DNA from 4 places in the Nitrobacter sp. TKz-YC02 genome. Region 2 is predicted to be linked to each of the others. Evidence: predicted binding sites of a transcription regulator. Region 2 holds the regulator's gene; each other region holds the start of a gene.
The links. Region 2 encodes LexA, which represses DNA repair genes until DNA is damaged. Its sites were predicted from a motif close to TGTTCNNNNTGTGTTCNG; they were not measured.
Positions count from the first base shown of each region.

Region 1 (2,201 bases), 1.7 Mb from region 2:
GCGGCAGGCCGGACGAGAAGCCGAGCATCATGACAATGAGGACGCGCGGTTGCAGATAGACCGCCATGCTCTCGCGCCAAGACGCGCGGGAGGTAGCCTCGGATACGGTTGGGGCGACGTCCGGAGCGCTCATGCCGCAGTGCTAGCAGATTCGGTCAGTTCCGCCCTCCTCTTACTCACCCGCCTGGATCTTGCGGGCGAACTGCGGCGGAAACACCGTCGGTTCGACGGGCTCGACGATCCGTGGCGTCTCCGCAGCCGCCTCGTCCTTGCTGAAATCGAGTTCCTCGATCCTCGTAGCCCGTTTGCCGATCTTGCCGGCCGAGATCAGGACCTGCCTGACATCCTCGCTGACCTGATCGAAATGGCTGCCGAGCCTGCTGACCCGGTCGCGCAGGCGCTCGACGTCACCCATCATGTTCATGACCTCGATCCGTACCTGATCCGCAGCATCGCGCATCCGCGCGTCCTTGAGAAGCTGCTGCATCACCTGAATCGCCAGCATCAAGAGTGACGGCGATACCAGCACGATCCGGGCGCGATAGGCCTTCTGGATCACATCGTCGAAGCTGTCGTAAATCTCGGCATAGACCGATTCCGACGGCACGAACATCAGCGCGGTGTCCTGGGTCTCGCCCGGGATCAGATATTTTCCGGCGATGTCGGTGACGTGCCGCATGACGTCGGCGCGCAGCCGCTGGGTTCCGAGTTTCCTTTCGTCGTCGGTTCGGGCGTCGCGCAGCGCCGTCATCGCCTCAAGCGGAAATTTCGCATCGATGCAAAGCGGGCGCTGATCGGGGAGGAAGATTACGCAATCCGGCCGCTTGCCGTTTGGCAGCGTGTACTGAAAGGCGAACGAGCCTTTCGGCATTCCGTCCTGCACAATCGCCTCCATCCGCGCCTGACCGAACGCGCCGCGCGACTGCTTGTTGGCGAGCACATCGCGCAGCGTCGTCACCTGCGTCGTCAGTTCGGTCAGGTTCTGGTGCGCGTTATCGATAATTCCGAGCCGTTCGTGCAGCACCCGCAGACTGTCCATGGTGTTGCGCGTGGTCTGCTCCATCGACTGGCCGACGCGGTGGGTGACCGCGTCCAGCCGATCGCTGACCGCCCGCGCCATCTCCGCCTGTCGCCCTGCGAGCGCCTTGCCCATGGCGTCGACACGGCCGGCGGCCTCGGCCTGAGCCCGCATCATATCGTTGAGGCGGTCCTCCAGCTCGTCCGCGCGGCTTGCTTGCGCGGTGGCCATGTCGGTTCCCCGGCGTCCCGAGCGCGCGATCACAATGGCGATGATCAGCAATAATACAAGCGCCAGCGCACCGAACCCGATCAGCACGGCGCTGGTCCGCACTGGCACGTCACCCAGTATGAAAAGGATCTCGTTCATCTGGATCTTGTAGCCGATTCGGCCGTGTTCGCGAACGAAGAGCGAACACACTGAGTTAACGAAAGCTCAACGTGCCTGCTCATGACGGCCGGACGGTCAGTGCAGCTCGCGGATTGACCCGGACAGACTCGGGGATTACATCGCCGACATGGCCATTCGCGAAATCATCATTGTGCCGGACAAGCAATTGCGCCTGGTTTCCAGGCCGATCGAAAAAGTCACGCCGGAAATCCGCAAGCTTGCCGACGACATGTTCGAGACCATGTACGACGCGCCGGGCATCGGGCTCGCCGGCATCCAGATTGCGCAGCCTGTCCGCATCGTCACCATGGACCTCGCCAAACGCGATGAGGAAGGAGAGACGAAACCGCGGCCGCGTGTCTTCATCAATCCGGAAATCCTCTCGGCTTCGGAGGAACTGTCGGTCTATGAAGAAGGCTGCCTGTCGATCCCCGAATATTACGAGGAGGTCGAGCGGCCGGCGCGCGTGCGGATTCGCTTCACCGATCTCGACGGCAAGGTTCACGAGGAGGATGCCGACGGTCTTTTCGCCACCTGCATCCAGCATGAGATCGACCATCTCAATGGCGTGCTGTTTGTCGATCACCTCTCGAAACTGAAACGCGACCGTGTGATGAAAAAATTCACCAAGGCCGCGAAGCTCGCCGCGAGATAAAGCGGCTTCTTGCCGCGCAGAAATCAATCAGATGCCGCTTCGCCTGATTTTCATGGGCACCCCCGAATTTGCGGTGCCGACCCTCCTGCAACTCGTTGCCCATGGCCATGAGATCGCAGCCGTATACAGCCGCGAGGC
Region 1 is NZ_CP180728.1:3,793,961-3,796,161, forward strand. Features, by position in the region: gene ACM561_RS18200 (AmpG family muropeptide MFS transporter) at 1-133, opposite strand, end outside; gene ACM561_RS18205 (DNA recombination protein RmuC) at 173-1,387, opposite strand; gene def (peptide deformylase) at 1,536-2,063, shown strand; gene fmt (methionyl-tRNA formyltransferase) at 2,095-2,201, shown strand, end outside.
Region 1: ACM561_RS18205 (DNA recombination protein RmuC) is a predicted target of LexA. The motif match lies at 1,418-1,435, and genes of this name have one in related genera.

Region 2 (2,201 bases):
GGGTGATCGGCCTCCCCGGCAATCCCGTCTCGTCCTACATCTGCGCGTTTCTGTTCATGGTACCGCTGATTCGTGCGCTATCGGGGCGTGAAGATGTGCACCACTGCATCGAACCGGCGCTGCTCGGAAGCGATGTTAGCGCCAATCAAGCTAGGCAGGATTATCTGCGCGCCCGGCTCACGCCCTCGACGGACGGCCTGCCGATCGCGACGCCGATCGGGCATCAGGACAGCTCGCTGATGGGGAAACTCGCTGCGGCAGAGGCTCTCGTAATCCGCACGCCATTTGCGCCGGCTGCAAGCAAAGGCGAGCCCTGCGCCATCATTAAGCTTTCGCTGTCATAAAACGTCGCTTTGTTGACCTTAAATTAAAGGGTTGCGGAACACATATCGAACATATAGTGTATGTTCATGATTTGTTTCGAGGTTCGTGCTGCGGGGTTATAAGGGCTGCAGGCCCGATGTCCCCTAGTTGGCAGGAATCCCATCAACCAGGGACTGGGTCGGGATGCTCACGCGCAAACAGTATGAACTCCTGCGTTTTATCAACGAACGGCTGAAAGAATCCGGCGTGCCGCCCTCGTTCGATGAAATGAAGGACGCGCTCGACCTGCGCTCGAAGTCCGGCATCCATCGCCTGATTACCGCGCTGGAAGAACGAGGATTCATCCGCCGTCTGCCCAACCGCGCCCGCGCCATCGAAGTTATCAAGCTGCCCGAACTCGCCGCCAGCGGCGGCGGCCGTCGCGGTTTCACACCGAGCGTCATCGAAGGCAATCTGGGCAAAGTCCGCCGCAGCAGCGGCGGCACTGTCGTCGACGATGCGGAACGTCCGGTCGCCGTTCCGGTGATGGGACGGATTGCAGCCGGCACGCCGATCGAAGCGTTGCAGACCTGCAGCCACACCGTCAGCGTGCCGCCCGACATGCTTGGTACCGGCGAACACTACGCGCTTGAGGTACGCGGCGATTCCATGGTCGATGCCGGAATTCTCGATGGCGATCTTGCGTTGATCCAGCGGAACCAGACCGCTGATACCGGCGACATCGTCGTTGCGCTGATCGACGACGAGGAGGCGACGTTGAAACGCTTCCGCCGTCGCGGCGCTTCGATCGCGCTGGAGCCGGCGAACACGGCTTACGAAGTTCGCATACTTCCGCCCAATCGGGTCCAGATCCAGGGCAGACTGATCGGCATTTACCGCAAGTATTGATTTCATCAGGAGCGAAAAACTCCGACCGTGGACGAACCGTTCAATCGTCCGGCTGGAGATCCTCGGGCGCCGGCGTGGCGTCGGCCGGGGGCTCTGGTTTTGATTGCAGCTGTGCCGACAGTTCATCGACGGCAGCGGATGACCAGGGACGATCGACGCCGACAGGACGTACGGCATCAACAGCAAAGTCGGATCTTGAAGCACCAGATCTTGAAGCACTTGGAGTTCGCCACAAGGCAAGAGCGCCTTCACGCCGCAGCCTGTTTTGATCGATCACTTGCGCAGGGCACCCCTCCGGAGCCTGCCACGGCGTCAACATGAGCTCGGCCCGAGCGCAATCATCCTGCATCGCCTCCGGACGCCGCGTAAGCGCGACAAGTCCACCTCCACTCATCTTGACCACGCAGCCCTCATCGTCGCATGAGACGCCCTCCGCCAACGTAGGGTCGGCAGACCCACGCCCATCCCCGTCGGCGGCGAGCCATTCCCTGACCGTGAAAGGGTCCTTACTCGTGCTGATGAGACGCAGCCGGCCGTCCCCGCCCCTCACGGCGACGTTGCGGCCTTCCGCGGAGATCAAGATATCCGGCGGCGTCACCGCAAGTGACCACATGATCGCCAGCCCGACCACAGCTGCGCCGCTCCAGCGCAGCCGCGTTCTCAACAGTCCCAGCAGAATGATGCCCGCAGTCGCCGCGAGCAGCGGCCCCGTTCCAAAAGCAGCCGTATGACCGACGGCGCCCGGAAGCGCCGCTACCCATTGAGCCACAGCGACCATCCATTCGATGCCAAAGTCCATCAGCCGCCAGAACACGCCGTCGAAGCCAAACGGCATGGCCGCAAGTCCGAGAAGCCCGGCCGGCATCACCAGCGCCGAGATCACCGGCATCGCCAGCAGGTTCGCAACCATGCCGTATGGCGTCACCCGATGGAAATGGAACGCGACATACGGCGTGGTCGCGAGTCCGGCCACGAGTGACGCCAGCGCC
Region 2 is NZ_CP180728.1:2,049,680-2,051,880, forward strand. Features, by position in the region: gene glp (gephyrin-like molybdotransferase Glp) at 1-344, shown strand, start outside; gene lexA (transcriptional repressor LexA) at 508-1,212, shown strand; partial or broken gene ACM561_RS09705 (ComEC/Rec2 family competence protein) at 1,253-2,201, opposite strand, start outside.

Region 3 (2,201 bases), 1.3 Mb from region 2:
AAGGCAGCTTGGTCATGCTGGCGACGGCCGTCGGATCGTTCGCTTTCAAAGCCGCTCGGAACTTGACGATAAAGGCATTGAATTCCGCCTCCAAGGCAGGAGGCGCGGCGGCTTTTTTCGGCGCTTGCGCGAGTGCAAGCGCAGGGCTCGTGAGGACGGACGCAAGGACGATTCTGAACAGCATACTCATTGTGGTGAAAACCCCGGCAGAATGCGGTTATAAGGTCAGCTCGTGACCTGACTAAGCGCCTTAATTCTTTTGCTAATGTTCTTTTCGTCCGTGCTCCAGCACCGGCGGCTTATGCTTGCCGGCTCATCATTCAGCGATGCCTTGCACAATCTCTTCCGCGGCCTTGGTTCTCACTCCGCCGATCGTCGGCTTGTCTTTGCCGCATACGAATGATGCCGCTGCGTCGGCGAGCGCATGCGCAGCTTCATTGGCGTTCGGGTTCGCTCCGGTGTCAACAGCGCCCATGACGCAAGCGGTATCCTGTGTGATCCGGATCACGGCGAGTACCTGGTCGCCGGCAGCCGGCGAATCCTGTTTCTGGAATTTCATCCTGACGATCGCGGCATAAGGCTCGAACTCCTTGCCCTTGCCAGATCCGCGCCAGTCGACGGTCAATCCGGCGGACCATGCTTCCACCGCCCAGATGATCTTTTGCGGGTGAGCCCCCTTTGGCCAGCGAAAGCCTATCCGCAGACGAGTTCCCAGGGCGTTGACCAGCACCTGCGCGCTACCGACGCCAGGACATGTCTTGAGCTGGTCTTCCTCGTCGCCCGGCTCGTCGCCGATTGGAGCGAAAGTGCAATCCTTGTTGGCAATGGAGGTGAACCGGTTTTGCGCGGCGGTTGGCGAATCGGCCGAAACAGCGGTGCTGACGATCGTCATCATGAAGAAAACGGCAATTGCTATCCGCATGACGCTTGAGATTCCTCTTCGGTCCGGTCTCGGAGACGGACCTGTCGCCCCCTATGACGTAGCTATCCCGTCTCCGAGCAGACCATGTTCAGCCGAACATGGATCGATCGGTCGGATGGCGGATACGGCTTTGTCGTTACCGGAACGGGCAAGGTTCGACAAACCAGGATTGGCCGCAACGTTGCTCATCATGGCCCCGCCTCGGGAGACTGTCCTGGGCCGTGCGATTGCGTTGAAACGAATTGAGCCGGAGCCCGCTTGGGGGACGCAGCGGGATGCTTTGCGCTAACATGGGCCATGACCTCCTCACCGATTCGCATTATGGGCATTGATCCGGGCCTGCGCCGCACCGGCTGGGGCGTGCTCGACATCGAGGGCAATCGGCTGATCTTCGTCGGCTGCGGCTCGGTCGAGACGCGCGAACACATGGCGCTGGCCAGCCGGCTGCTGGCGATCCATGCCGGGCTTGGCGCGGTGCTCGACCGATTCCGCCCCGCCGAGGCTGCGATCGAGCAGACCTTCGTCAACAAGGATGGCGTGGCGACGCTGAAGCTCGGGCAGGCGCGGGGCGTTGCGATGCTGGCGCCGGCGATGTTCGGCATCGCGGTGGCGGAATACGCGCCCAACCAGGTAAAGAAGACCGTGGTTGGCGCAGGCCACGCCGACAAGACCCAGATCCAGGCGATGCTGAAAATCCTGCTGCCAAAAGCTGACCCGAAAAGCGCCGATGCCGCCGACGCGCTCGCCATCGCCATTACCCACGCGCACCATCGTGGAAGCGCGATGCTCGCATCGCGAATGAAGGCGGCGGACGCATGATCGGCAAGTTAAAAGGTATCATCGACTCCTACGGCGAGGATTACGTGATCCTCGATGTCGGCGGCGTCGGCTATCAGGTGCATTGCGCGTCGCGCACGCTGCAGACAACACCGTCGCCGGGCGAGGCGGCGGTGTTGTCGATCGAGACGTATGTGCGCGAGGACCAGATCAAGCTCTTCGGATTTCGCACCGACCACGAGCGCGAATGGTTCCGTCTGTTGCAAACCGTACAGGGTGTCGGTGCGCGGGTGGCGCTCGCGGTGCTGGGCACGCTGTCGCCGGCCGATCTCGCTAACGCCATTGCGCTCCGCGACAAGGCTGCGGTGGCGCGTACGCCGGGCGTCGGACCGAAAGTGGCCGAACGCATCGTCACCGAACTGAAGGACAAGGCACCGGCCTTCGCCAATGTCGATCCGGCGGTGGTACATCTCGCAGGCGCCATCGATGACCAGCATGCGCC
Region 3 is NZ_CP180728.1:3,342,745-3,344,945, reverse strand. Features, by position in the region: gene ACM561_RS16095 (hypothetical protein) at 1-94, opposite strand, end outside; gene ACM561_RS16090 (hypothetical protein) at 317-922, opposite strand; gene ruvC (crossover junction endodeoxyribonuclease RuvC) at 1,220-1,741, shown strand; gene ruvA (Holliday junction branch migration protein RuvA) at 1,738-2,201, shown strand, end outside.
Region 3: ruvC (crossover junction endodeoxyribonuclease RuvC) is a predicted target of LexA. The motif match lies at 1,015-1,032, and genes of this name have one in related genera.

Region 4 (2,201 bases), 600 kb from region 2:
GCAAATCGTGTTGCACAGTCAAAAGGATTTTGGCGGCGCTGCCGACTCCACATCGTGCTGATGATTTCTGGCAACACTGCTGACCTTGTCTGTATCCGAATGCCGGGGGTTACCGTCGGAACCGAGGCGCGCATCGAGGCGGTTTAGGCTTGTCGATCGCCAGACTTAGACAATGACGGGTTGGATTCGATCGGCATCGTCAGGCGGTCGAGGGTCCGAATCGGAAGCAGCACGCCCTTGCAGCCTGCGGGGATAGCTGCCGTAACGTCGTCGATCTCGCGTGCATTGATCCAGCCGGCGACGCATTTATATGCCGAATGCTTGGCCAAGAGCCCTTGCCAAGGAAAAGCCGGCCCGGGTCAGGGTGCCGTGGTTGTAATTCACATCCCACTGATTGATTGCGACCAGCACGATCGCCAGCACCAGGATCTTTTTCATCACGGTAGGCTGGCACCAGACTCTTAAGATCGAATTAGGAGAGGATTTTCGCGATCGGATAGGGACGCGAATAATGCGAAGCGAAGAACTGAAAGAGGCCGCCCACTGAGGCGGCCTCTCAAGGTTAGCGATCAATACCACCATGCCAAGAGCAGGTTCCTTTACCTGTACTGCTGCTACCCCATCCGTCTCTGCACATCGTGCAACGTGATCTGGTGGAGATAAAACCAACCGCGCCGGCGAGCGCAATTCCTGCAACAATGATGAAAGTCATGATGCCTCCTTGCAGTGTGGAGGCGTCGAATATTTGATTCGGCTGCCTTAAAAAGGGCAGAGGCATCTCTGCCCACTTCAAACTAGGCCACTCCCAAAATCAAACTAGGCCACTAGGGTTAAAACAGGCCAGTACCTAGCGAAAGAACATATTGCGAACTTAGAACAAATAGGGTACATATTTTCCATCCGATCAACCACGGCGCCATTCGTTGTCCCGCCCGCGAATCCCGTTCATAAGGAGCCGGCCTATGTCCCAAGCTGCCCTGCGTATCGTCGAAGGATCCTCCATGGATAAGTCCAAGGCCCTGTCCGCCGCGCTGTCACAGATTGAGCGTCAGTTCGGCAAGGGCTCGGTGATGAAGCTGGGCAAGAACGACAAGTCCATGGATGTGGAGGTTATTTCCTCGGGCTCGCTCGGCCTCGACATCGCGCTCGGCGTCGGCGGCCTGCCCAAGGGACGCATCGTGGAGGTCTACGGTCCGGAGTCCTCGGGCAAGACCACGCTGGCGCTGCATGCGGTCGCCGAGGCGCAAAAAAAGGGCGGCATCTGCGCCTTCATCGACGCCGAGCACGCGCTTGATCCGGTCTATGCCCGCAAGCTCGGTGTGAATGTCGACGACCTCCTGATATCGCAGCCCGATCACGGCGAGCAGGCGCTGGAAATCGCCGATACGCTGGTGCGCTCGGGCGCTGTGGATGTGCTGATCATCGACTCGGTTGCGGCATTGGTGCCGCGCGCCGAACTCGAGGGCGAGATGGGTGACGCGCTGCCGGGGCTACAAGCGCGGCTGATGAGCCAGGCGCTGCGCAAGCTTACCGCCTCGATCAACAAGTCCAACACCATGGTGATCTTCATCAACCAGATCCGCATGAAGATCGGGGTGATGTATGGTTCGCCGGAGACGACAACCGGCGGCAACGCGCTGAAGTTCTATGCCTCCGTGCGCCTCGACATCCGCCGCATCGGGGCGATCAAGGAACGCGACGAGGTCGTTGGCAATCAGACCCGCGTCAAGGTCGTGAAGAACAAGCTGGCGCCGCCCTTCAAGCAGGTCGAGTTCGACATCATGTACGGCGAGGGCATCTCCAAGATGGGAGAAATCCTCGATCTTGGCGTCAAGGCCGGCATCGTTGAAAAATCCGGCGCCTGGTTCTCCTACGACAGTCAGCGTATGGGGCAGGGCCGCGAAAACGCGAAAGCGTTCTTGCGGGCCAATCCCGACATCACCGCCAAGGTCGAGACGGCTATTCGGCAGAATTCAGGACTGATCGCCGAGCAGATTCTGGCCGGCAGCCCTGAGCGCGACACCGACGATGACGAGACGGAAGCGGAGGATTGAGTCTTTCGTTCCCACGGAAGCACAAGCGCGCTCGATGATGTTGATCGCCGCGTTTTCCACCGAACACGGAAGGGTCCGGGTCAAGCCGAGAACATTTTCTGCCGAGAACGCTTAGGTCGACCGGCTAAAGCGTTTTCGAGCGAAGTG
Region 4 is NZ_CP180728.1:1,453,475-1,455,675, forward strand. Features, by position in the region: gene ACM561_RS06780 (hypothetical protein) at 1-74, opposite strand, end outside; gene ACM561_RS06785 (hypothetical protein) at 307-438, opposite strand; gene recA (recombinase RecA) at 963-2,054, shown strand.
Region 4: recA (recombinase RecA) is a predicted target of LexA. The motif match lies at 855-872, and genes of this name have one in related genera.